2 linked regions of the Pelosinus sp. IPA-1 genome follow. The protein of the gene in region 2 interacts with the protein of the main gene of each other region in a pairwise test. Links are inferred from orthologs where the notes say so. Each region holds a gene or a part of one and is shown on either strand. Other genes may lie near its edges.

Region 1 (17,788 bases), on a different replicon or contig from region 2:
GGCCGAAAAACACTCCGATTAAGGTGTTGGAAATAGGTTGCGGATGTGGCTGCACATTGTTGCAAATTAAAAACATCTTTAGATATGCAACTGTATACGGTGTTGAGTTAAACAAAAATGCTGCGGCAATTGCCGAAACCTTTGCTCAGGTTTTTTCTGAAGATATTGAAACTGAATCTTTACCCTTTAAAAATGATTTTTTCGATTATATAATTTTAGCTGATGTATTAGAGCATCTTAAAAATCCATGGGACATCCTCAAGCAGTTGAAATGTTATTTAAAACTAGGTGGATACATATTAGCAAGCATTCCTAATATTATGCACTTCACTGTTGTCAGAGACCTCTTAAATGGACAGTGGACATATAAAAATGCGGGTATCCTTGATCGTACACACCTCCGTTTTTTTACACTTCATGAAATACATGAGATGTTTATATCAGCAGGGTATAATAATATGGTTTATGGTGATACCACAATTCAGACAACTGAGGAAGATGAAGCATTTGTAAGATCCCTAGCTAGTTTAGGTAATGAGAAACTTATCAAGCAATACAAGGTATATCAGTATATTGTGAGAGCACAAAAGACTGCAAAAACATCTAGTAAGCCGACCTTTGTAACAATTTTTCCAGAAACTGAAAACGTTCATCTAACCAAAGATGTGGGAATGATTCCTTTTATCATGCAAAAATATTACGGATATGATTCTACAATCGTCTGTTATAAAAATGGAGAGTATCCTTATTTGGACAGAGAAGTCAAAGGGTTAAATATCGATTATTTGAATTATATTTCAGGCTCCGAGAATGACGATGTGTGTAAATATTTAGAGGAGCACTCAGCCGAAATTGATATCCTTCACCTATTTCATCTCTCGGTACGAACTTTAAAATGGATTAACACTTATAATTCGAATAATCCTCAAGGTAAGATCTATCTTAAACTTGATGCAGATATTAAAATTACTAATCTTACTATTGACGGAAATCCACGAATAATGGACATTTTAAAAAAGTGTGACCTCATAAGTGTGGAAACATTGCCGCTGTATTACTTTTTAAAGGAATATTGGCCGATTAAGGTTGAATATATTCCCAATGGATATTATGATTTTTCTTATGATAAACAGGTAAGGTTTGAAAAAAAGGATAATATTATATGTACAGTCGGAAGAATAGGCCTACCTGTAAAGGCTACTGAGATACTTATGGAGGCATTTCGCCTTGCTGAACCACGCATTTCAAATTGGAAACTAAGGATAGTTGGACCGGTTTTATCAGAGTTCGATGCTTATATCGATAACTATTTCGAAAAGTATCCCCATCTAAGTGAAAAAGTAATATTTACAGGTGAAATAGTCGATAAACATAAGCTAGAGCGCGAGTATGACCGAGCTAAAGTTTTCTGTTTAACGTCGAGAATAGAAAGCTTCGCGTTAGTTCTAGTAGAGGCAGCTAGAAGGGGGTGTTTTTTAATCACATCAAATATTATTTCTGCTAACGACATTACTAGTAACGGTAAATATGGAGATATTTTTGAGGTGGATAACATAGGGCAATTAAAAGAGTTGATAATCCAAAACTGTAACAGTCAGAAAAAGCTGAATAATAATTGTAATGCAGTTGAGAAGTTTATCAAAAACAACTTTAATTGGGTTGATATTTGTGGGAATATTAATCAGCTGTTAACTGGAAAACGAAACTATTGAAAGTGAAACAGAAGTAGACCCGCAAATAGGGTACGAGAGACTAAAAAGAAGCTGCACGGAAGGCAGCTTCTTTTATTTGGTCTAGGCTACAAGAAGGGAAAACACCCTGGATTGCATGCGGAATACGGGTCGTTAGGATGTTTCTTTGGATTACAGGTTCCAGGTGCATATGGCTTGCAATATGGAGAGCATCTAGGATTGCATTTGGGGTTACAACCAGGTTGACAACGCGGACGGCAATAGGGGCTACAGTTAGGATTACAATGGGGATTGCACCCCGGATTACAGTTCGGACGGCAGTTGTCAGGCCCGCATGGACGATAATCAGCCATATTGTGGTTATAGTAGTCATAATCGTAATAGGATTTACTCCAGTCTATGATCTCCGGTTCATCCCAGTCGAAGATTCGAAAATGTTTTTTTCTATCCATGTACTCACTCCTCGAGTATCGATGTTACACTCACTTCAATACATAATATGCAGATGAGAAAGTAGCGGTTACACACGTCGGCCCTTGTGCTACATTCTGGAGGGGAGCCTCTGCTGAAGAGGAGTGGGGCAAAATCTGAAAAAGTTATTATGTTATGATTAGTCCGAGTTATGCGGAGGACTGTGGTTGACTTAAAAGATGATGTATGGTTTGATACTAGTCTTGCTTAGATTTTATATCAAGCAAGACAACCTTGGGCTGAAAGAGAGGCTTTTGTAACATGAAAAATGTAATACTGAATTGGCATATATATTTGAAAGATCGCAACAAAAAACCTGCAAGAATTTAAAGAAATTCTTGCAGGTTTTTTGTTTTCTATGCGCATTCAGAGGCAGTAATCACCTTTGAATCAAGTAGATATGTTAATAGAAAGGTGCCAACACAAGCAATCCATTCAAGATAAATTACGTGAGGGAATATGTGTGTTGAAGGGAAAGTCTGCCAGACAATTAATATAGCTAAACTAACTGCAATAGTATAAAAAGCAGCATTCTTTCGGCAAAGAGACGGGGCGAACAAGGTAAAGAGTACAATCACACTAAAAGATGCGGTTAAACTGAGACCAATCATAAGAGTAGTGATAATACCGCTAATCGTCATTGCAAAAATTAGGGTTAACAATCCTAAAGAGAGTACAGATGCTTTGGTGACAATAAGAAACCTTTTATCACTCGCTGCAGGATTAATGAATTTTTTATAGATGTCTTGGGAAAATAAAGTTGCTGAGCTAAGGAGCAGATTACAGGCCGTTGATACATCTGCCGCCCATAACGCCGCAAGAGTAATTCCAGCTAGAATTGGGTTCAAAGACATAATGGTCATTGGCAAAGCCATAGCAGGGCTTACATCTGGAAACATTGTTTTTGCAATGACCCCTAATAAGGCACTGACAAAGCCAATCGGCAACATCATTAATCCACCGATAACAAAACCACGGCGAGCTGTTTGCACATCTTTTGCTCCCAATGAAATTTGAATGATACTTTGTAGTGACAAGTTAACAGTTACTAATACTAGCATCCAGGTAACAATGCCGATGATGCCAACACCGTCAAAAAAACTGAGATACGTTGTATTAACAGGAAGCGCGGCCTCGATGTTTTTAAGACCCCCAGCATGTGTTACGCTGACAATAGTAGCTAAGATAATACCAATATATTTTAGCGAGACGTTTAAAATATTGGAAAGGCTAGCTGACCACATGCCGCCAATCATAGTTACGCTTATGAATACTACAGCACTTGTAAGCATACCGGTGGTAAGTGTGAATATTTCAGGCATTAAAGCACAGAGGATACTGCCGCCTGCTAGATATTGAAGGGACATAACGACTAGTTGAATCAGTATCTGACAAGCTATTCCAGCAACCATGCCTTTTTTATCATAATACCTTCCTAATAGTTCGGGGATGGTAGTTATATTAAGTTCACGATATTTTTTGGCAACTAACATTCCCATAGTAATAGCGCCAATACCCCAAGCTGTTGTATACCAACCAGCCGAAAGACCAACTTTATATGCTTGTTCAGCCACACCGATCGTTGAAGCTCCGCCAACTGCAAGTCCTACAATTGATACAGTAATCAGCGGCGTTGTAAGTTGTCTGCCTGCTAAAATGTAATTTGTAGCACTGCCAGCAGAACGCCGCTGGGCAAAATAACTGATCACAAAAAGTAGAAAAATATAAATACATACGATAAGAAATGGAATATTCATGATTAACCCTCCTAGTAATAAAGAATTTTTGCATATATTTTCTTTTATGCCGGCTATAAAAGAAAAAACGCCCCTCGTAAAGAGGGACGATATGACCGTGGTACCACCCAAATTTAATCTTAAGACAAAAATAAAAAGCGATACCGATAAGGGACGAATCACCGCGGTACCACCCTAGTTTTGATCATAAGATTAGCTCTAAATCTGTAACGTAGATATACGGCAAGACCTACTGTAAATTTCAGTCTGCAGTTCGGGAAGGAACTTCATTGTGTATTTTCAACTAGTTTACACCAACCACTAGCTCTCTGTATGAAAATAACATAATTACTTTTTTCCGTCATCACCAATAACGATATGGTATTGTAACGATTATAAAATGTTACGATACAAATGTCAATATGCAATGTACAGTAATTTACGGTTTTTATATTTTCGTAACCATTATCCCTTCTATTTGTTTGTACTATTTGCAGGAAAAGTTTTTAGTAAAAGAGAAATTCTTTAAGTTACTTATGATAAACGGAGGCTATGTTATGTCTATTTATAAAAAATTCATTCAATATTATAAACCATATCAGCGGTTATTTTATTTCGATTTATTTTGTGCATTGGTTGTTTCCTTAATCGATCTTGCATTCCCTCAGATTCTGTATTATCTTACCCATGGGGTTTTTACTGGTGATGCAACTGATATTTTGAATGTGATTGGTTTTGTCGGTGTGGGAATGCTCATCATGTACAGCATTCGTTATGCTTGTCAATATTATATCACTACATGGGGGCATATAATGGGAGCCCGAATGGAAAGCGATATGCGCCAAGATTTATTTAACCACTATCAAAGGCTGTCCTTTTCTTATTATGACAATAATAACACTGGCGAGATGATGTCAAAATTAGTATCTGATTTATTTGATATATCCGAATTGGCTCATCATGGGCCTGAAAATATTTTTATATCGACTATAAAGATTTTGGGCTCTTTTGCATTTTTGATGCTTCTCAATGTCAAAATGACATTGATTCTTTTTGTTGTTACCTTCCTCATGATTATTTTTAGTATTTATAAAAATAAAAAAATGAAAGCAGTATTTATGGATAACCGAAAAAAGATTGCCAGTGTGAACTCACGAGTGCAGGATAGCCTATCCGGTATTCGTGTTGTCAAATCTTTTGCTAATGAGGATTTGGAAAGGGAAAAGTTTTGCTCTAGTAATCTTGAATTTTTGGATTCAAAGGAAGACAGTTATAAAATTATGGGCAGCTTTCAGGCGGGTAATGCCTTTTTTCAAGGATTACTATATACGGCGGTACTTGTTAGTGGAGGCTTTTTTATTGCCAATGGTAGTTTGAAAGTTGCTGATCTTGCTGTGTATGCACTATATATCGGGATTTTTATTAATCCAATTGATGTGCTGATCAATTTTACGGAACAGTTTCAAAAGGGATATTCTGGTTTCAAACGTTTTATGGATGTGGTGGGAATAACCCCGGAAATTCTAGATAAACCGAATGCAATAACATTGACTAATGTTGAAGGTAATATTGTCTATCAAGATGTTTCTTTTCGGTACAATCAAAATACAGGCGTACTTCATAAAGTAAACATTTCCATTGAGGCTGGGAAAACAGTGGCACTGGTGGGCCCTTCTGGTGGCGGAAAAACTACACTATGTTCCCTATTGCCACGTTTTTATGATGTTACTGAAGGTGCCGTTATGATTGATGGAAAAAATGTGCGTGATGTTACGCTCAAGTCTCTGCGCAGTTCTATTGGTATTGTTCAACAGGATGTTTATATATTCGCTGGCAGCATCGGTGATAACATTGCCTATGGTAAACCAGACGCTACAGATGCAGAAATTATAGAGGCGGCTAAAAACGCCAATATTCATGATTTTATTACGAGCCTTGCTGATGGGTACGATAGTTATGTCGGTGAAAGAGGAACACGCCTTTCTGGTGGTCAAAAGCAAAGAATTGCCATTGCCCGTGTGTTTTTGAAAAATCCTAAGATTCTTATTTTGGACGAAGCAACATCTGCTTTGGATAACGAAAGCGAACGTTATATTCAGACCTCTCTGGAACGTCTTTCAAAAGATCGTACTACCATTGTTGTGGCTCATAGACTTAGCACCATTCGAAGTGCAGATGAAATTATTGTAATCAATCACAAAGGAATTCAAGAGCGGGGATCCCATGAAGAACTGTTATCTTTAAATGGTCTTTACGCTAAATATTATAAGATGCAGTTTGAAGGGTTGGATCAACTGCAAGACGAATAGTAAAATAATTAGTGAAAAAAACAGTTCTTGATTGAAAGTAATATGTAAAAGTAGCTTTAAGAGGGGGCATTTTTGTGGAAAAACAACTTAGATATCGATTGATTACAGGAAAAGATGATGCAACGTTTTGTCAGAGAATTTCTAAATTGCTAGATGAGGGGTATATGCTATATGGATCTCCTTCTGCCACGTTTAATGGAACCGATGTGATAGTGGCGCAAGCTGTTATTCTTAAGGATGTCACTGGAACCACAAAGGTATAACTAGTTTGTTGTATGGTGGTGATAGAAATGATCGAGAAGTTATTTGTATTTTATATGACGGGTACAGGTAATTCCTATAAGGTTGCAATGTGGTTTGCTGGAGTAGCAAGGTCTATGGGGGTGCAAACAGGTGTACAACAAATAAAGATCGAGAAGTTGTCTTTTGTCCCAGATGAGAAAACCTTGTGTGTGTTTACACTGCCTACTCATGGCTTTACAGCCCCTTGGTTAGTGATAAAACAGATTTTGCAGCTTCCGCGGGGGAATGGTGCGTCGGCTGCCGTTCTACCAACGCGGGCTGGTACCAGAATAAAAGGGATTGCGTTACCAGGAATGGAAGGGACAGCTGGTTACCTAACAGCATTTCTGCTATTCTTAAAAGGATATAAAATCAAGGGTGTTATGGGAATCGACATGCCTAGTAACTGGACAGCTGTTCATTGGGGGTTAAGCAAGGAGAATGCCAAATTCCTAATTTCAGAGGCAGAACCAAAAGTCAATTCTTTTGCTAAAACTGTTTTATTAGGGCAAGTTTATTTTAGCGGATTTATTCCTTTGGTTTTAGGCCTACTGTTAGCTTCGGTTTCATTTATGTATCTAATTATGGCACAACTTATTTTATCAAAACTTTTCTTTGCCTCAGATAAATGCGTAGGATGCGGGCTGTGTTCCACTATTTGTCCGACAAAAGCGATTAAAATGACTGGAAAAGTTGAAAAACGTCCATATTGGAGTTATTCCTGCGACAGCTGTATGGCTTGTATGAACTATTGCCCTTATCAAGCAATTGAAGCAAGCCCAATATTGGCTATCGTTTTTTACTATATAACTACAGTGCCTGCTGCTATCTATTTACAGCGTTATCTATTTAATGGATATCTAGATTGGCTTCCTATAAATTGGGTAGGAATTGTGCAATATGTCTTTGTATTAAGTTCAGTTTACCTTGCGCATATGCTTATTCACCAAATCATGAGATGGCGAGTATTCAGTATGGTTTTTAGCAGACTATCGCATACTCATTATTTACGCAGATATCATGCTCCAGATGTGACTTTAAAGGACATTAATAATAGATGAGTATTCTAATGTTAAAGAAAATTAATTTACCAAGAAGTATATAGTGGGACCTATTAATCTAGAAAATATGGGGGGAATAAGTTTGAAACGATATTTAGCGATATGGACCATGCTGTTGGTAATTACTTTCTCTGTTACTCCCACTCAAGCTTGTACATTATGGGCTGCAAATGGGAATGCAGTTGAGGGTGGAGGAAGCCTTATAGTAAAAAATCGTGATTGGTTACCTGACCACCAACAAGATGTACAACTTATTTCACCCGCGGATGGCTATAGATATTTGGGACTTTTTGCAATAGATGGGGCGCATAAAGGCCTAAAGGCCGGAATTAATGAAAAAGGTCTTGTGGTAGTAAGTGCTACTGCAGGAAGCATACCAGTTAAAGAACGAAAAGGAATGCCATATACCCATGGGCTTTCTGCGAGATTGCTAAAAGAGTGTAATAGTGTCGAAGAAGCTATATCAAAAACTGATTTATTTGTGGGGCCACAGATTTTAATGATCGCTGATAAAGAAAAAATTGCGACAATAGAAATTGGGCCCGAGGGTAATTTTTCTGTTATGGTGAAGGAGAATGAAGTTATCTTTCATACCAATCATTATGTAGCTGAATCTATGCTAGAATTTAACCATATTTCTGGTATAAGTAGTCAGAAAAGATATAGCCGTATTGGCGAATTGCTAAAAAATATTTCGGAGAAAGTTGATTTCGATACCTTTATAGCTCTCAGTAAAGATCAGAATGATGGACCGGATAATAGTATTTTTCGTACAGGAAGCACACCAAATAAAGCTCGGACAATGGCTGTTTGGGCAGTAGCAATACCACAAAATAACTCTCCGGAATTATATATTAGAATTCTAAATCCTAATGAAAGTGAGAAAATTTTAAGAATAAATTCTGAGGATGTTTTTAAGGGGAATTTATTGACAGAGTGAATGTTTGGACTAACTCACTCTATCTGTATTCGGATAAAATTGTGGTAGATCACGGTCCTCATAGTTTTAAAAATAACTACCAAGAAATTCAATGTATTCGATTTTAAAATTAAGCCATACTATTTATTGTAGAGGGTTCGTAATGGTTGAGCCAAGACTGGTGCCGGATCTTACAAGGGTTCGGTATTGGTCGGCCAAAGATTATTGTCGGGTCGAAAGGTTCGGCAGTAGTCGGCGGGCAGATCGTTATATGTCTTGTAAGGCTGTGCGGCAGCCCAACTGTTGTCGTATGGTCAAAAGGGATGTATAACGGTCGAGCTAAGACTGTCATGGGTGCTGAAGCTATAGGGGTCGGCCGTTGTCGGGAGATTGCGACCGGTTCGGTAGGTATCTGTGGCAGTCGAGCAAAGGTCAGTATCGGTTGTGTAATGCTTGTGGGTAGTCGAAAGATTGCGTATAGGTATGTAATGATCGGTATTGGCTGTAGCGTAGATCATTACGGGCTCTTTTTAAGGCTAACGGATTAATCCGCTAGCTTTTTCCTATTACAAAGTGCAAATTAGTAGCGAAAAAAGCCAGAGATATTCTCTGGCTTTTTCCATTGAAATTAGTGTATTTTTTTACTCAATGAGATGGTTCCTTGGCGATATTATGTAGCAATTGCCAATGCTCTTCTGATACAGGCATAACAGAAAGTCGTGATTGGCGAACTAGCTGCCAATCTTGAAAGATTGGGTTGAGTTTGATTTCTTTTAGTGTTATGGCTTTTTCTAAACGATAACGAGGCTCCACATCTACGACGACAAATCGATTGTCAGTTTCATTAGGATCGGGATAAGCTTGTGTTACGACTTCGGCGACTCCAATGATGGATTTTTCTTTGCCTGTATGATAAATAAACACCAAGTCACCAGGCTGCATTTTTTTCATATGTTTTAACGCTGCAAAATTTTTCACGCCATTCCAGCGGTCACGTCCTAATTTTTCAAGGTCTCCATAACTAAAACTTTCTGGTTCGGTTTTGGCAAGCCAGTAAGCCATAGAAATCACTCTCCTATAATATAATTTATATTTAGTGAAAATATCTACAGTAACAGAAGGAACTTTTTATGTGATATAATGGAGAAAGGTGATGAAAATGATAACATTTAAAAATGATTGGCAGGACTTACTAAAAGAAGAGTTCCAAAAAGAATATTATTTAAATTTGCGGCAATTTTTAATTAAAGAATACCAAACAAAGACTGTTTATCCTAATAAATATGATATCTTTAATGCTCTGCATTATACGGCTTATAAAGATGTTAAAGTAGTAATATTAGGTCAAGATCCATACCATGGGCCAAATCAGGCTCATGGACTTAGCTTTTCCGTAAAACCAGGTATTCAGTCTCCACCGTCCCTACAGAATATTTACAAAGAGTTAAAAGACGATTTAGGATGTTATATTCCGAATCATGGCTATCTGAAAAAATGGACAGAGCAGGGAGTGCTTTTATTAAATACTGTTCTTACGGTCGTAGAGGGACAGGCAAACTCTCATAGCAAATTGGGATGGGAGCAGGTAACTGATAAAATAATTACTTTGTTAAATGAGAGAAAAGAGCCTATTGTTTTTATTCTATGGGGGAATAATGCACAATCCAAGACAAGTTTAATAACCAATGAAAATCATTACATTATTAAGTCGGTTCATCCTAGTCCCTTATCAGCAAGCAGAGGCTTTTTCAAAAGTAAGCCTTTTTCCAAAACGAATACAATGTTAACATCCATGGGACAAACTCCGATTGATTGGCAGATTGATAATTTGGAATAATTTTCTTCTTATAGGTAAGGTCCTAACTCTAATGGGAGTTAAGACCTTACTTTTCATTTAGGATTGATGGCTCAAGAGGTGATTGATAAATTGTTGTACAGTTCGACCGGAACGTCCGTTATGTCGACGTTCCCATTTTAGAGCTTCTGCTTTTAGTTGTTCCAATGGCAAAGATATATTATTCTTGCTAGCCATTTGTTCTACGATGGCAAGATACTCTATCTGATTTGGTGACAAATAGGTAAGGGTGATACCAAAGCGCTCAGATAAAGAAAGTTTTTCATTTACAGTGTCAAAGCGATGTACATCATCTGTATTGCCTTTTCGATCATCCCAACTTTCTTTTATAAGGTGCATTCGATTTGATGTTGCATAAATGAGAACATTTTTAGGGGTTATTTCGATTCCGCCATCGATGATGGATTTTAAGTATTTATATTCAACTTCGAATTCTTCGAAGGATAAATCGTCTAAGAAAATAATGAATTTTTGTGAGTGGTCTCGAAGGCAGTCCATTAACTTGTGTAAGGATTTTAGTTCATGTTTTGAAACCTCAACAAGGCGTAGATTTTTGGCGAAAGGTTCATTAATAAGGGCCTTAACAGAAGATGATTTACCTGTTCCAGGTGACCCGATCAGTAGGATATGATTGGCAGGCTTTTCTGCAAGGAAAGCACAAGTATTTTGCACCAAAGTTTCTTTTTGTTGTTCATATCCAGTAATATCATCAAAGGTAATTTGATCAAAGTTCTTGATGCCCGTAAGTCCAGAGGTGCTGTTCCAGCGGAAGGCATTATAATCAGACATTATGCCACATCCATAAGATGAATAATAATACAATAATTTCTCTACTAATGAATTAGGTGTAGCGGTTTCGTTAAGAAGATTCAAATATGGATGTAGTATTGAATAATTGGTTACGGTAGTACTAGGAGTGTTTGGAACGAAATCGAAGAGGAACTTGCTGTTTTCTTTTTTAGATAGAATGTGTAAATCATGAGAAATAAAATTTTGTATAATCTGCATATCATGTAATGCTGCTTGGTATAGCGTAGAATCACAAGCTAGGATTCCCTTGCTTTTTTCTACAGTCTTACTAAAGATATTTTCATCCTTAGCAATTAAGTAAATAAGATAATTTCTTAGCAAGTTCCCTTCTAAATGTAGTTGTTCTGCTTTAGAGAAAAGTTCGCTGCAAAGTTCATAATACAACCGTTTAGGACAATTATCGTCTTGTAGAAGTTGCACCTTCTTTATAATATTATCATCTAAAATATTACGATAAAGTATTAAGTTGTGTAGAGTAAATTCCTTAGTAATCATAGTATTCCAATCCTTTTTTCGCAAAATTACTCGTTTTAGTTTTCTATATTATTGGCCAAAAAGGGACAATATCCTTTAAAAGTACTAAGTTTAATACAAAAATATAAAGCTCTCGATTCCAGGAATTGAAACCAAGAGCTTCATTATTATAGAAGATAACATGCTGGTCAGTATTTTTTCAATGGATTGTCTCTTAGAATTTTATTACATACGAGGATGATTTATCTCATGTAAAATAGCGAGTACTTCCTCATCTTCTGTTTGGGGGAAGTCCTCATAATACATGCCAACCGCTCCAAAGGACTCCGGTTGAAAGGGACAGATTATTTTATCAACTTGTGTATCAAGTATTTCTATTACATCAGGAGGGGCGACTGGTACAGCAATGATTATCTTGGCTGGATTTAATGTTTTAATCCACTGTACTGCTGCTTGAATTGTATAACCAGTAGCAATCCCGTCGTCAATAATTACTACAGTTCGGTTTGTTACTTCTGGAGGTTGGTCGCTTCCGGTATAAGCCAGCATTCGCCGTTTGATTTCACCATGTTGGCTCTGAATCATTTGCTGTAGTTCAGTTTGTCCAATACTGAACCTTTCAAGAGTACACTGGTCTAAAACAGCACTACCGTCAGGCATGACTGCTCCAATAGCAACCTCTGGGTTTAAAGGATGGCCAATCTTTCTAGTAACCAACACTCCTAAACTGCTATTTAATTGTTGTGCTAATGGAGCAGCAACTACTACACCGCCTCGTGGCACTGCTAACAGGCAAATGTTGTTGCCAGATAAAACCGTCGATAGCTTATCAGCTAGCATTTTACCAGCTTCGGTACGGTCCTTAAACATGCGCATATCCCCTTAATCAAGAGAGTAATATCGTTCAGGTGAAAGTATTACTCTTAGTTTTTCTTAATTATGATGAACTTATTCTAATGTACTTTACTTCTATTATAAATAAGGCTCTTGATGAAAGTACACAGTATGAATAAAGATATTGACATATAAGGGCTGTTTTTGATATAATCACCCTAATAGAATACTACCTTTAACGTGGTCCTGTGAGGCTGCAAAGGAGACATTTACTAAAGTAGTGTATATTTATGCCTTCTTGCGTCATCACACGCCAGAAGGCTTTTTTATGCATGTTTTAAAGGGATTGACAACCGTTTCAATAATTTGATAGTATATATATAAGTAAAACATGCATAAATATAAATGGCTTTCACAAAAGTCTAATATGGTAGGGCGTATTCTGTTGCAAAAATACAAATACTATCCTTTAAGCTAATCCAGAGAGTTTGGCAAGGGTGTTTGTTCGGCCACAAGTCTATCTTGTTGCCCTGAAGCTCCTTGCCTACCTGGTAAGGAGTTTTATTTATGAGGAGGAGTGGCTGTGAGTAAACGCCAAATATCATTACGGGGAAAAGACATTTTAGGTCTTGAAACGATGACTGTGCCAGAGATGGAATTGATTTTAGAGACTGCTCGAGAAATGAAGGGGATTATTGGCCGTGATATAAAAAAGGTGCCATCATTACGAGGTAAGTCCGTTGTAAATTTATTTTTTGAAGCAAGTACTAGAACACGTACTTCTTTTGAATTAGCTGGTAAATACCTTGGGGCAGATGTAGTAAATATCACTGCGAGTGCAAGTAGTGTGACAAAAGGGGAAAGCCTGCGGGATACTTTATATACAATAGAAGCTATGGGGGTAGACGTGATTGTTATGCGTCACGAGGCTGAAGGTTCTGCCCAGTATGCGGCGAATATAGCCTCCCCTGTAATTATCAATGCTGGAGATGGAGCTCATGAGCATCCTACCCAAGGGCTTCTGGATATGTTTACGATTAAAGAAAGCAAGGGTAAACTTGCAGGGCTTAAAGTTGCTATTATCGGTGACATTTTTCATAGCCGAGTCGCTAGGTCTAATATTTGGGGGCTCATGAAAATGGGAGCTGAAGTTCACTTAGCAGGACCAAAAACCTTAATGCCTCGTGGTATTGAACAAGCAGGGGTTTTTGTCCATGACAGAGTGGAAGCGGCCATAGAGGGAGCTGATGTTGTCAATGTTCTACGCATTCAGCGGGAACGGCAGCATAAAGGTTTATTCCCATCCGCAAGAGAATATGCACGTATTTTTGGTGTGAATCAAGCTCGCTTGGATTTAGCAAAGCCAGATGCACTAGTTATGCACCCAGGTCCGATGAATCGAGGATTAGAGATTTCTCCTGATATAGCCTATGGTGATCAATCTGTTATTCAAGAGCAAGTCAAAAATGGATTAGCAGTGAGAATGGCAGCTTTATTTTTGGTGTTGACAGGAGGTAAGAACATTGAAACTATTGCTTAAAAATGGACGAATGATCGACCCAGCTCAGAATATTGATAAAGTTACTGATATATTGATAGAAAATGGTTTAATTGCTAAAATTGGAGACAATCTAAATGAAGTAGGAGCGGAAGTGTTTGATGCTCAAGGGCTCGTGATTGCTCCTGGATTTGTAGATATGCATGTACATCTAAGGGAACCAGGACTAGAAGCAAAAGAAGATATTGCATCGGGTACTAGAGCTGCAGCAGCAGGTGGTTTTACTACCATCGCGTGTATGCCCAACACAAGTCCTACTATAGATAATGCCATTCTAGTATCGGGTATATTGCAGAGAGCGCAGTTAGAGGGTGTAGTGAATGTTAAGGTCATTGGAGCTTTAAGTAAAGGTCAGCAAGGCAAAGAATTATCCGAAATTGGTGACATGATACTTTCAGGCGCAGTTGCCATTTCGGATGATGGAAGTTCCTTGGATAATAATCGACTTTTTAAAACGGCTCTTGAGTATACAAGTATGTTTGGATGTCCTGTCATTTCTCACGCTGAGGATGAATCCTTGGTAGAAGAAGGAGTCATGCATGAAGGTGCAGTTTCGGCTATGTTAGGAATGAAAGGTCGACCTGCTGTAGCCGAAGACATTGCAGTCGCTCGCGATATAATGCTTGCCGAGTATACTGATTCTTTGCTTCATATTGCTCATGTCAGCAGCAAAGGTGCAGTAGAGTTAATTCGCCAAGCTAAAAAACGGGGTGTTAAGGTCACTGCTGAAGTAACACCACATCATCTTACTCTAACAGATGAGGCTGTAAAAACTTTTGATACAGCCACTAAAGTAAACCCGCCACTCCGCTCCTCTGATCATGTTGCCGCCTTGCTAGAAGGGTTAAAGGATGGTACATTAGACGCCATTGCAACAGATCATGCTCCCCATGCCTTTGAAGAAAAGGATCGAGAGTACAAACAAGCACCTTCTGGTTTTGCCGGGCTAGAAACAGCCATAGGAGTTGTTTTGACGGATCTATATCATACAGGAAAGTTCACATTGGTTGAGATTGTCGAGAGGATGTCAACAGCTCCTTCTCGTATATTAGGAATTAAGGCAGGGGGACTAGCGGTAGGATCCCCGGCAGATATAACGATCATAGATGCAGATTTGGAATGGGTGGTAGACAGTAGTACCTTTTATACAAAAGGGAAACACACTCCATATGAGAAAAAAATATTAAAGGGCAAAGCGGTTGCTACACTAGTGAATGGCAATTTCGTAATGCAAAAAGGCGAGGTATGTATATGAAAGGGAAACTTATATTAGAAGACGGCTCCGTGTTTTACGGAAATCTGGTAGCAGATAGTAGTGCCGTTGGAGAAGTAGTATTTAATACAGGGATGACAGGATACCAAGAAATACTAACTGACCCGTCTTATTGCGGTCAGATCGTAACCTTGACCTATCCTCTCATTGGAAACTATGGCGTGGCAGATCTATTTGAACAGTCAAGAAAATCATTTGTTCGCGGCTTTATTATTAGCGAACTTTGTGAGGAACCAAGTAATTATCAGTGTGAAAATACATTGACCAAATATTTAACGGATCATAATATTCCGTGTATATATGGAGTGGATACTCGCGCAATCACGCGGCGTATTCGTGCCAATGGAACGATGAAAGGTGTTATTGTTCCAGCAGAAACAAGTGAAGAAGAAAGCAAAAAATATTTCGCAGTACTTCCTGAAATGAAAGAAGTACAGGAAGTGACCACTCCTGAAATATATAAGATTGAAAATAAAGGACCTCATGTAGTAGTAATGGATTTTGGTATTAAAAACAACATCTTACGTTCTCTTCATCATTTAGGTTGTAATTTAACGGTTGTGCCAGCAGATACTACAGCTGAGAACATTATGAACTTAAAACCTGATGGCGTCTTTTTGTCAAATGGGCCAGGAGATCCCAAAGATGTACCCTATGCCATTGAAACGATTAAAAAATTAATAGACAAAAAACCGATTTTCGGTATTTGCTTAGGTCACCAATTATTAGCGTTAGCGTTAGGTGCAGATACCTATAAATTGAAATTTGGTCATAGAGGTTCCAATCAACCGGTAAAGAATTTGTTAACGGGCAGAGTGCATATTACCTCTCAAAATCATGGATATGCAGTTGAGGAATCTTCCTTTGAAAATTTGGATGTATGTATTAGCCATAGGGCTGTAAATGATAATACAGTAGAAGGTATGCGTCATAAAAGCTTGCCAGTCTTCTCTGTACAATATCATCCTGAAGCATCGCCAGGGCCAGATGATAGCACGTATTTATTTGAAGAATTTATGGCGCTGTTGCCGAAGGGAGTTTAATTATGCCAAAGAAGGAATATCTAAAAAAAGTCATGGTAATCGGTTCAGGGCCTATCGTTATTGGGCAGGCTGCAGAATTTGATTATGCAGGTACCCAAGCGTGCCGCGCACTAAAAGAAGAGGGATTGGAGGTAATATTGGTTAACAGTAATCCAGCAACGATTATGACAGATACCAATATTGCTGACCGTGTATATATAGAGCCTCTAACTCCAGATTTTTTGGAAGCAATTATCGCAAAAGAACGTCCAGACGGGCTCTTAGCTACATTAGGAGGGCAGGCAGGGCTAAACTTAGCTGTTAACTTATATGAAAATGGTGTACTGTCCAATTTTAATGTAGAACTATTGGGAACTTCATTGGAAGCAATCAAAAAGGCAGAAGACCGTGAATTATTTAAAGCAACGATGCAATCCATTGGCCAACCCGTTCCAGAAAGTATTACTGTAGAAGATGTAGAAAGTGCCTGTGAATTTGCAAGGCAAATCGGTTACCCTATTATTGTGCGTCCTGCTTATACCATGGGGGGAGCTGGCGGCGGTATTGTAGATAACGAAAACGACCTGATTGATGTTGTAATTCGTGGATTGAAATATAGTATGATTGGTCAGGTTTTAATTGAACGAAGTGTGGCTGGTTGGAAAGAGATTGAATATGAAGTCATGCGTGATGCTGCAGACAACTGTATTGTTGTGTGTAATATGGAAAACTTTGATCCAGTCGGCGTTCATACTGGAGATAGTATTGTAGTAGCTCCTTCTCAAACTCTGAGTGATCATGAATATCAAATGCTTAGAACTGCTTCTTTAAAAATCATTCGTGAACTCGGAATTGAAGGCGGTTGCAATGCCCAATATGCCCTTGATCCTCATAGTAGTCAATATTACGTTATTGAAGTAAATCCTCGGGTTAGTCGTTCCAGTGCGTTAGCTTCTAAAGCCACAGGATATCCTATTGCGAAAGTTGCCAGTAAGATTGCGATTGGTTACAACCTTGATGAAATACAAAATGCAGTCACGAAAAAAACCATGGCATGTTTTGAACCTACTCTAGATTATTTAGTAGTAAAATTCCCGCGTTGGCCTTTCGATAAATTCATGTTTGCTGATAGAATACTTGGCACACAAATGAAAGCTACAGGGGAAGTCATGTCCATTGATCGTTCCTTTGAAGGCGCTCTATTAAAAGCAGTACGTTCACTAGAGATTGGACTCAATCATTTGCAAATACCTGAAATGGCGAACTTATCGACGGAAGATGTGCACAAAAAGTTAACCGTTGCTAATGATGAACGGATATTTATGATAGCAGAGGCGTTGCGTAGGGGTATTTCGGTTGATGAAATCCATCGAATTACTAGTATTAACACCTTTTTCTTAAATAAGATTAAAAATATTATAGCTATGGAAGTATTGCTTAAAACAGAGGAGATATCCTCCGAATGTATGTTAAAAGCAAAAAAAATGGGCTTT
Region 2 (10,445 bases):
CCCCCCAAGATGCCGTTGACTTAATTAAGATGGTTTCTGGCTTAGCAAAAAAAGCTAAGCTTCCGATTCCCAAAGTATATATTATTGATACTGATGTGCCGAATGCTTTTGCAACTGGTCGCTATCCTAAGCATGCTGCTGTAGCAGTAACTACAGGTCTCATGCGAGTACTTAAGGATGAAGAACTTGAGGGTGTAATTGCCCATGAGTTAGCCCATATTAAAAATCATGACACTCTCGTAAGTACGATAGTAGCCACTGTCGCTGGTGTCATTACTATGATTGCCAATATTGCTCAATGGACGGCATTCTTAGGTCTAGGAAATCACAATGATGAAGAAAGTTCTGGGGTTACAAGTATTGTAGAATTTATTTTTTTAGTATTATTAGCTCCTATAGCTGCAACTCTAATTCAATTAGGAATTTCACGTGCAAGAGAATTTCAGGCAGATAAAATAGGTAGTTCAATTTCCGGAAATCCAATATCTCTTGCTAATGCCTTGGAAAAAATTGAATATTACGCGAAAGATAAAGTAATGTTGGAAGCAACTCCAGCTACATCTCATATGTTTATTGTTAATCCGTTTAGTGGTGCTGGTAGTTGGATGATGAGGTTATTTAGTACTCACCCTACTACTAGTGACAGGGTTATTAAATTAAAAGAGTTAGCAAAAAATGTACGTTAAGAAAAAAGCCTCTGAAATAATCAGAGGCTTTTTAAAAAATCAGCTATTTCATATTTCTATGCTCAATTACAGGGTATGACGACTGATTGTACTATACTATATAAAAGGATTGATGATTCATGCAAAAACAAAATGTAATCTCATTTAAGGGGGTTACACCTACCATAAATGATAATGTATTTTTAGCAAGTGGTGCATATATTATTGGTAATGTTACAATTGCCTCTCATGCAAATATATGGTTTAACACTGTTATACGTGGGGATGTTCATCCTATAAGTATCGGCGAATATACAAATATACAAGATAACTGTACCATACACGTTATGCATAACCAAGATACTGTAGTAGGTGATTATGTTACTGTTGGGCATGGTGTTATTTTGCATGCATGTCATATAGGAAACAATTGTCTTATTGGCATGGGGGCAACTATATTGAGCTATACAGAAATTGGTGAGAACTGTATTATCGGGGCAGGATCTCTGATAACAGAGCACAAAAAAATCCCCCCTAATTCTTTGGTGATGGGGTCGCCAGGTAAAGTGATACGTACAGTCACAGAGGAAGAAATTAAAACAATTAGACAGTCTGCCCTTACCTATTACGAAGAATCACTATATTATCGTTGAAGGGATGAGAGACATGGAGAAAACTTTGATTTTATTAAAACCCGATGCAGTTATTAAAGGGGTCTGTGGACAAATTATTGATCGATTTGAAAAACGAGGTTTTAAAATTATTGGCTTAAAAATGTTGCAATTATCGAAAGAATTAGCTGAGACTCATTACCAAGACCATCGAAATAAGCCTTTTTTTCAAGAGCTAGTTACTTTTATTATCTCTGGACCACTGATTGCTATGGTTATATCTGGTGAAAATTCCATAAAAACAGCACGGACTATGATGGGGGTAACAAACCCATTGGATGCAGCACCAGGGACTATCCGTGGGGATTTTGCTCTAAATGTTAGAAATAATATAATTCACGGATCTGATAGTTTAGAAAGTGCAAAAAAAGAAATCCGAACTTTTTTTACTGACAGTGAACTCATTTCTTAATCTTTATAATAACTAGGAGGTTTTTATGAAAGTTTATACTAAAACAGGCGATAAAGGAACTACAGGCTTATTAACAGGTGAACGTATTGATAAAGATAGTCTTAGAGTTGAAGCATATGGCACCGTTGATGAAATTAACTCTGCATTAGGATTAGCTAGGGTTTCATGCAGTAAATCGTCTAGTAAGGATATTATATTTAGTGTACAGAAAACCTTAATGCTAGTAATGGCTGAGTTAGCTAGTATTAATGCTGATACCCATTATATTAACGAGGAACATGTGAAGCAATTGGAACAATTTATTGATACAATTGATGCTCAATTACCTCCTTTAAATGAATTTATAATACCAGGTGGTAACGCAGGTGCTGCTGCTTTGGATTTGGCAAGAACAACTGCTAGAAGAGGGGAACGACAAGTTATTCGCCTATCTAAGCAAGAAATAGTTAGTGAAAAAGTTTTAGTCCTGTTAAATCGATTATCTGATCTGTGTTTTATGCTGGCTCGTGTGGAGCTTGCTCAAGATTAGTATCGCAAGAAAGTATGATACACCATTACTACTATAACAGCATACACTATAAATGTATAAACTGTGTATCATGTTAAGTAATAAGGGGGAGAACGCGGTGAAACCTTTAAAAATTTATGTTATGGCAATACCTAAGCCACTGCGTAAAATCATGCAATTGTTTTGCAAAAGCTCTTGAATTGAGTAATGATAACCGCCTATTATGGGCGGTTATTAATTTTTAAGGATAAATAAATTGAAAAGAAGGAAAGTTCAGTATTGACAGAGAATTGTAAAAATAAGTTATATTAATTAGTGTAGGAGAATGACTAAATTAATATAGGGGGAATTAAATTGAAGGAATACAGAAGTGATAAACTTAGAAATGTGGGGATTGTAGCCCATGGTGGTGCTGGTAAGACAAGTCTCGCGGAATCCTTATTATTTAATTCAGGAGCAACAACCCGTATAGGTCGTGTGGATGATGGAACGACAATGACAGATTTTGAGCCAGAAGAAATTAAGCGAAAAGTAACAATTAGCGCAGCGTTGGCCCCATGTGAATGGCGAGAGCATAAAATCAATTTTATTGATACTCCCGGATATGCTGATTTTATTGGTGAAGTAAAGGGTGCTTTAAGAGCTGTTGACAGTGCATTAGTTGTGTTATGTGCAGCATCAGGTGTTGAGGTAGAAACGGAAAAAACATGGAATTATGCAAATGAATTGCATTTGCCACGAATTGCCTTTATTAACAAGATGGATCGGGAAAACGCTGATTTTTATAGCGTCATTCAAGAAATGAAAGATAAATTTGGTCCTATGGTCTTGCCTATTCAGCTTCCAATTGGTGCTGAGGAGAGCTTTAACGGTATTGTCGATTTAGTGAAAATGAGAGCTTTTATCCCCTCGAATAAACAAAATACACAAATAGTAGAAGCTGATATTCCTGATAATTTGCAAGAGAAAGCTTTCGAATTTAGGCAGAAATTAATTGAAGTCGCAGCTGAATCAGATGATGATCTCTTAGCCAAATACTTAGAAGGTGATGAATTATCTGAAGATGAAATAAAGGTTGGCTTACATAAAGGCATTAACCAATCAGTAATTTTTCCTGTTATGTGTGGTTCAGCTTATAAAAACATCGGTGTTCAACAAGTAATGAATACGATAGTCGACTATTTAGCCTCCCCAGCAACAAGCAAAATCTTAGGAATGCATCCAGTTTCTAAAGAAATCTTAGAGCGGAAAACAGTAGATGAATTTTCTGGAATTGTATTTAAAACTACTGCAGATCCTTTTGTTGGACGTCTCAGTTATATCAGAGTATTATCAGGGATGATGAAGCCTGACAGTGTAATCTACAATTCATCGAAAGAAAAAACAGAGAGAATTGGGAATCTTTTTACCCTACGTGGCAAACACCAAGAAGCGTTACCCGTTATACATGCAGGTGACATTGCTGTTGTAGCTAAATTACAGGAAACAGTAACAGGTGATTCACTTTGTGAAAAAGAAAAACCTATTATTTTTGAATCAATATCGTATCCTAAGCCTATGTTTACAATGTGCATTGAAGCCAAAAATAAAGGTGATGAAGATAAAATCGGAAATGCACTAAATCGCCTTATGGATGAAGATCAAACCTTTAAAGTCGTAAAAAATACAGAAACAAAGCAATTGTTAATTAGTGGTATGGGGGAATTGCATACAGATATTATGGCGGAACGAATGAAACGTAAATTTGGTGTAGATGTAATTATATCAAATCCTAAAGTACCCTATCGTGAAACAATTCGTGGGACGGTTAAAGTGGAAGGGAAACACAAAAAGCAAAGTGGCGGTCATGGACAGTACGGTCATGTGTGGTTGCAATTAGATCCGCTGCCTCTAGGGAATAATTTTGAATTTGTTGATTCAATTTTTGGTGGATCCGTGCCACGTCAATATATCCCTGCTGTTGAAAAAGGCGTGCGAGAAGCCCTAACAGGCGGCGTTTTAGGCGGTTTTCCAATGGTAGATGTAAAAGTAACACTCTATGACGGCTCATATCATAATGTAGATTCTTCAGAAATGGCCTTCAAAATTGCCAGCATTATGGCCTTACGTAAAGGAGCATTACAAGCAAAACCAGCATTATTAGAACCAATTTGCAATGTGAGTATAAATGTACCAGATTCTTTTATGGGTGATGTGATTGCTGACTTGAACGGCAAGCGGGGCCGAATACAAGGAATGGAACCCGCCAATCAAGGGGTTGGCATTATAAAAGCTCAAGTTCCTATGTCTGAAATGTTTAGGTATGCTATCGATTTACGTTCTATTACGCAAGGACGCGGATTTTTTGACTTAAACTTTTCTCATTATGAGGAAGTGCCTCCACGTATTGCAGAGATGATTATTGCTTCTAGTAAAAAAGAGAAAATTGAAGAACATTGATTTCTTAGTAACAGGCCTTATAAAGGCCTGTTATTTTTATTAATTTCAAATCATGTCGCTATTTGACAGAAAAAAACATTTCCAAATTGAAGGAATTTTACAAATATTTAGTTAATAGTATGTATTGGTAAACTGAAAACATAAAGGGGGATTCTTTTAAATGAAAAAAGTGGTTAAATTTTTGGCAATCCTAATGGCATTGACTATGATGACGTCACTGCTAGCAGGCTGCAGCCAAAAAGCCCCAGCAGCAACATCGGAACAGAAAGTAGAGAAAATTAAAATTGGTCTATCCCTACCAACTCAGAGAGAGGAACGATGGGTAAGAGATAAGGAAACTATGGAAGCTGAAGCAAAAAAAATAGGTGTTGATCTAGAGGTGCAAGTTTCTGATAATGACTCAGCAAAACAAGTTTCTCAATGTGAAAATTTAATTACCAAAGGTGTTAAAATTCTGATTGTAGGTCCTCATGATAGCAAAGCAGCAGCTGCTATCGTCGAAAAGGCTCATGCTGCTGGTGTAAAAGTTATCTCTTATGATCGATTAATTTTGGATTCTGACGTTGACCTTTATGTATCTTTTGATAATTTTAAAGTCGGCGAAATTCAAGGTAAATATATAACCGAGAAAGTCAGCAAAGGCAATTATGTCGTTCTTTCTGGAGACCCTGCTGATAATAATGCCAAACTATTTAAAGAAGGGGCTATGAAGTATATCAAACCTTTAGCTGATAAAGGTGATATTAAAATTGTATTAGAACAAGCCGTGAAAGATTGGAAACCAGATGAAGCTATGAAACATATGGAAAATGTGCTAACTGCTCAGAAAAATGATATTCAAGCAGTTCTCGCTCCTAATGACGGAACAGCAGGTGGAGCTATACAAGCGATGGCCGCGCAAGGCTTAGCTGGAAAAATTCCTGTCACTGGACAGGACTCTGAATTAGCTGCAGCTAGAAGAATTCTTGAAGGAACTCAATCGATGACAGTCTTTAAAGATACTAGAGAACTTGGAAAAGCTGCCATCGCAGCAGCGTTAAAGATGGCAAAAGGTGAAAATCCAGGTGTTAATGGTAAGGTTAATAACGTTAAATTAGATGTCCCTGCCATTCTTGTAGAATCGGTAGTTGTTGATAAAACAAACTTAGATAAAGTATTAATCGATAGTGGATATTTAAAGAAAGAAGATGTATATAAAAAATAGTATAAATAACTAAATTGATTTTAGAGGAACAGGGAGATTTAACTGTTCCTCTAAAATCATTAAGGTGGTATATAAATGAGTGAATACATTCTTGAAATGATAAATATAACAAAAGAGTTTCCTGGCGTTAAAGCGTTAGATAACGTTACATTTCGGGTAAAGAAAGGAGAAATCCACGCTCTTGTAGGAGAAAATGGTGCAGGTAAGTCAACTTTGATGAAAGTGTTGAGTGGAGTATATCCTTATGGTACATATAGTGGTGATATCGTATTGCAAGGTATGGTGCAGGAGTTCAGCAAGATTAAAGATAGCGAAAAAAAAGGGATTGCTATTATTTATCAGGAACTCGCCTTGGTAAAACAGATGAATATATGTGAAAATATCTTTTTAGGTAATGAATTTAAAAATAATGGATTTATTGACTGGGATAAGTCCTTTCACGAAACAGAAAAAATTCTACAAGAAGTTCGGTTGGATATTAATCCTTCCACTAAAGTTTTAAATTTAGGGATTGGTCAACAACAATTAGTCGAAATTGCTAAAGCCATATCAAAACAAGCAGATATTTTAATTTTAGATGAACCAACAGCAGCACTTACAGAAACCGAATCTGAAAATCTTTTAAATATCCTCGTTGAATTAAAGGAAAAAGGGGTAACTTGTATCTATATTTCCCACAAGCTCAATGAGGTGCTAAAAATTGCTGATACGATCACTGTTCTAAGAGACGGAAGAACTATTTGTACCGAAAATGCAAAAGACATGAATGAAAATAAAATTATCTCACGGATGGTTGGACGAGAATTGACCCAACGTTTTCCCTATCAGCAGCATACTCCAGGAGAAGTAGTTATAGAGGTTGAAAATTGGATGGTATATAGTCCAGAAATTTCTGACAAAATTATTATTAATAACGTCAGCTTTAAAGCACATAAAGGGGAAATTGTCGGCATTTCGGGATTAATGGGAGCAGGCAGAACAGAACTTGCTATGAGCATTTTTGGATGTTATGGAAGTAAAAACTCTGGAATGATTAAAATCGATGGGAAAAAGGTTACTATAAATAATGCAAAAGAGGCTATAAAAAATGGCATATGTTATCTGTCAGAAGACAGAAAGCAGTATGGCCTTGTATTAATGATGGATGTCAAAAAAAACATTTCCCTCTCCAGTTTAGATAAGATCTCTAATTTCAATATCCTTAATGATAATGAAGAAATTAGAATGAGTGAAAAATATGTAGATGAGTTACATGTTAAAACTCCTTCAATAGAACAAAAGGTCGGAAATCTTAGTGGCGGAAACCAGCAAAAAATTGTCTTGGGAAAATGGTTGATGGCTGGGCCTAAGGTGCTAATATTAGATGAACCCACTAGGGGGATAGATGTTGGTGCAAAATTCGAAATATATAATATTATGAATAGTTTGGTCAAACAAGGTGTAAGTATCATTATGATCTCTTCAGAGTTACCTGAAATCTTGGGTATGAGCGATAGAATCATTATTATGCATGAAGGAAAAATTCGCGGTGAATTATTACGGGAAGAAGCAACACAAGAAAAGATAATATTTTACGCAACTGGAGGAATCTAACTATGGGAGAAACAAGTAAGGTAGACACTCGTACTAATAATATACAACGTACAAATTCACTTAAGGAAATTTTAGTAGGGTCTATTAAAAACAATATTAGACAATATACAATGGGTATTGCTTTGTTAGCGATATGGCTGATATTTACAATATTGACAGATGGCATTTTTATTACTTCAAGAAATCTATCTAATCTTTTTTTGCAGTCTTGTACAATCGCAATTCTAGCTTCGGGCATGGTACTGGTCATGGTAGCAGGCCATATTGATTTATCCGTTGGATCGATTGCTGGCTTTCTTGGAGCTGTTGCAGCCGTATTAATGGTAAAAATGAATGTAGGTACTGTATCAGCAATATTGATTACACTACTATTAGGTTTACTAATAGGTTTATGGCAAGGATACTGGATTGCGTATAGGGGAGTTCCCGCTTTTATAGTAACTCTAGCTAGTATGATGGCTTTTAAGGGTGCAATTATCGGTGTTACTAGTGGAGCTTCCATTGGTCCGATGAATTCTGATTTCAAAGCAATCGGCCAAGGTTATGTGCCTAAATTGTTTTTTCAAGATCTTTCATTTAATGATACGAGTGCATTTATAAGCGTTGGGTTAATATTATTATTCATTCTTTTTGAGTTTAGGAGAAGACAGGTACGTATTAGATATGGTTTTCAGGTATTACCTATGCCATTACAAATTACTAGAGTAGTACTCATTTCCTTCGCCATGGCTTTAGTACTTTCTATTATGGTTGGATATAGAGGTATTCCCTATGCAATCATATTGCTTATAGGTATTGTCGCTTTATTTAGCTTTATTGCAGAGAAAACAACATTTGGTAGACATGTATATGCAATCGGTGGTAATAAAGAGGCAGCTAGGTTATCTGGAATCAATATTAATAAAACAAACTTAATGATTTTTGTTATTATGGGAGTGTTAACCGCTGTTGCCGGCATCGTATTTACAGCACGACTTAATGCTGCTACTACAGCTGCGGGGAATTTATTTGAGCTTGATGCGATTGCTGCAGCGGTAATTGGTGGTACCAGTACATTAGGTGGTGAAGGAACTATACTTGGTGCTATCATAGGAGCATTAGTTATGGCTAGTCTTGATAATGGCATGAGTTTGATGAACTTGGACATTACCTTTCAATATGTAATTAAAGGGTTAATCCTTTTGTTAGCAGTATGGGTTGACATTGCGACGCGCAAAAGAAGCTAATCCTTATTAAGAAGAGCTGCCTAATAAAAATAGCACCCAGTAAAATACTGAATGCTATTTATAATATGTATACAATTTTTCTAAATTAGTGATTTGATGTTATAATGGCAGGGGCAGCTGGACTCGAACCAACGGATGCGGGAGTCAAAGTCCCGTGCCTTACCAACTTGGCTATGCCCCTAAAATTAATGACTAATCGTTTAAACATCAAATTTTATCCCAACGAGACATAATTATACCGATTCAATATAATTATGTCAAGACAAATTATAGGAGAATGATAGCTTGAAAACAATCAAATTAATGATGCTTTTTATTATTTGCAGTAGTATCTTTTTTATTCTACCAAGTACTACCCAAGCAGAATCTTTGATACTATCACAAGGTATGTCAGGTAATGCCGTGCATATACTCCAATCCAAACTTAAAGAATATGGGTTTTATTTTGGCGAAATCAATGAATTTTTTGATGCAAATACTTGGAGTGCTGTTATCAAATTCCAACGTGCTTGTAATCTTCCTGCTGATGGGATAGTGGGTGAGCAAACTTATATTGCATTACATCAATTTAAGTATGGAGATGTTAGCAGTCGAGGTCAGATTTTGAGAAAACAGGCTATAGATATAGGAATCTTTGCAAAAAAGTTTTATGATATTCCCTATGTTTGGGCTGGTTCCTCTCCTAGTGGATTTGATTGTTCAGGATTTATATATTATATTTTTAACGAATTTGGGATTCTTATACCTCGTATGGCAGATGAACAATTTGAAATGGGTTTGGCTATCAATCAATCGGATTTACAAACTGGGGATATCGTTTTTTTTAGTACATATGAGCCGGGTCCATCCCACGTTGGAATTTATATTGGGAATGGTCAATTTATTCACGCGAGTTCTGCCGCAGGAAAAGTGACAATAACCGATTTGTCTAAACCTTATTACCAATCAAGGTATCTTGGAGCACGAAGAATTATTTAAACGTGTAAATATGTGAGCCTACATTTGAAGGGAAAAAGGAAGAAAACCATCTCGTTTAAGTTGATGGTTTTCTTCCTTTTTTATTCTAAGGTTCTATGTATGCTAATGACAAGGTTGGCTGTGCCCATATTTCAAACGTACGTTGCCAAGGTAAATAAGTTTGTAACTCTAAATCCGTTATGATAATTTCTTGTGCCCCTTGGGTACTATTAATTGTAATAGGTTTATTGAATAATCCTTCTCGGAATAAATGAACACCTTTACTAATCATCATTCTTTGAATTTTATAATTGGTTTGGTAGTATGCAGTTCCTAAATTATAAGGATCAATATGTAATCGTTGTAGTTCTTTATTAATATATGGATTAATTTCTTTTTGATAATACAGATCATCTAAAAAACGTGCCGTCAAAAATTCTAAATTTTCTTTGTAAAGGCCCATTGTATTAGACAGAGAAGTCGGCTTACTTACTGCTTTAGAAAAAATACAGGCTTGTGTAACAGCAGTTCCAATTGAGTTACTTGTAGTATTCCAACCTGCATAAGCGATAAGTTTAGGAATAGCAACATCCTGTTTTATTAATATAGGTAGCAGCGTTTCTGAGATATTGAAATTCTCTGTTAAATCGACTAAAGCTACCTTGTATCCTTGATCTAGAAGCTTTTTAACCTCCTTAGCTGCTGGAATAAGATCGGATTTGGTATTCTGATTACCAATATGCACATACAAAACAAAATCTGCTTCGTCA

What was found.
Region 1: the proteins of ndk (region 2) and QSJ81_RS15675 interact in binary tests that used the Escherichia coli proteins (3 or more experiments, as listed by UniProt). The link is inferred for Pelosinus sp. IPA-1 from one-to-one orthologs.

What each region holds. Positions count from the first base shown.
Region 1 is NZ_BSVC01000006.1:152,678-170,465, forward strand. What follows is about bases 8,609-11,467. They hold QSJ81_RS15675 (uracil-DNA glycosylase), read left to right. Parts: upstream 8,609-9,628; coding sequence 9,629-10,306; downstream 10,307-11,467. Other genes in these bases: QSJ81_RS15665 (hypothetical protein), read left to right, coding at 8,637-9,017; QSJ81_RS15670 (EVE domain-containing protein), read right to left, coding at 9,115-9,531; QSJ81_RS15680 (ATP-binding protein), read right to left, coding at 10,364-11,467. Outside these bases: QSJ81_RS15630 (glycosyltransferase), read left to right, coding at 1-1,712; QSJ81_RS15635 (hypothetical protein), read right to left, coding at 1,753-2,064; QSJ81_RS15640 (sodium:solute symporter family protein), read right to left, coding at 2,519-3,919; QSJ81_RS15645 (ABC transporter ATP-binding protein), read left to right, coding at 4,456-6,207; QSJ81_RS15650 (DUF1737 domain-containing protein), read left to right, coding at 6,282-6,470; QSJ81_RS15655 (EFR1 family ferrodoxin), read left to right, coding at 6,498-7,550; QSJ81_RS15660 (C45 family autoproteolytic acyltransferase/hydrolase), read left to right, coding at 7,633-8,490; more of QSJ81_RS15680, read right to left, coding at 11,468-11,629; QSJ81_RS15685 (phosphoribosyltransferase), read right to left, coding at 11,834-12,478; QSJ81_RS15690 (aspartate carbamoyltransferase catalytic subunit), read left to right, coding at 13,026-13,982; QSJ81_RS15695 (dihydroorotase), read left to right, coding at 13,966-15,255; carA (glutamine-hydrolyzing carbamoyl-phosphate synthase small subunit), read left to right, coding at 15,252-16,316; carB (carbamoyl-phosphate synthase large subunit), read left to right, coding at 16,319-17,788. UniProt on the Escherichia coli protein: Excises uracil residues from the DNA which can arise as a result of misincorporation of dUMP residues by DNA polymerase or due to deamination of cytosine.
Region 2 is NZ_BSVC01000004.1:127,531-137,975, forward strand. The notes cover bases 153-3,039. They hold ndk (nucleoside-diphosphate kinase), read left to right. Parts: upstream 153-1,331; coding sequence 1,332-1,748; downstream 1,749-3,039. Other genes in these bases: htpX (zinc metalloprotease HtpX), read left to right, coding at 153-686; QSJ81_RS10325 (gamma carbonic anhydrase family protein), read left to right, coding at 806-1,318; QSJ81_RS10335 (cob(I)yrinic acid a,c-diamide adenosyltransferase), read left to right, coding at 1,774-2,277; fusA (elongation factor G), read left to right, coding at 2,611-3,039. In the rest of the region: more of htpX, read left to right, coding at 1-152; more of fusA, read left to right, coding at 3,040-4,695; QSJ81_RS10345 (sugar ABC transporter substrate-binding protein), read left to right, coding at 4,856-5,899; QSJ81_RS10350 (xylose ABC transporter ATP-binding protein), read left to right, coding at 5,975-7,492; QSJ81_RS10355 (sugar ABC transporter permease), read left to right, coding at 7,495-8,718; QSJ81_RS10365 (C40 family peptidase), read left to right, coding at 9,004-9,696; QSJ81_RS10370 (DUF4127 family protein), read right to left, coding at 9,782-10,445. UniProt on the Escherichia coli protein: Major role in the synthesis of nucleoside triphosphates other than ATP. The ATP gamma phosphate is transferred to the NDP beta phosphate via a ping-pong mechanism, using a phosphorylated active-site intermediate.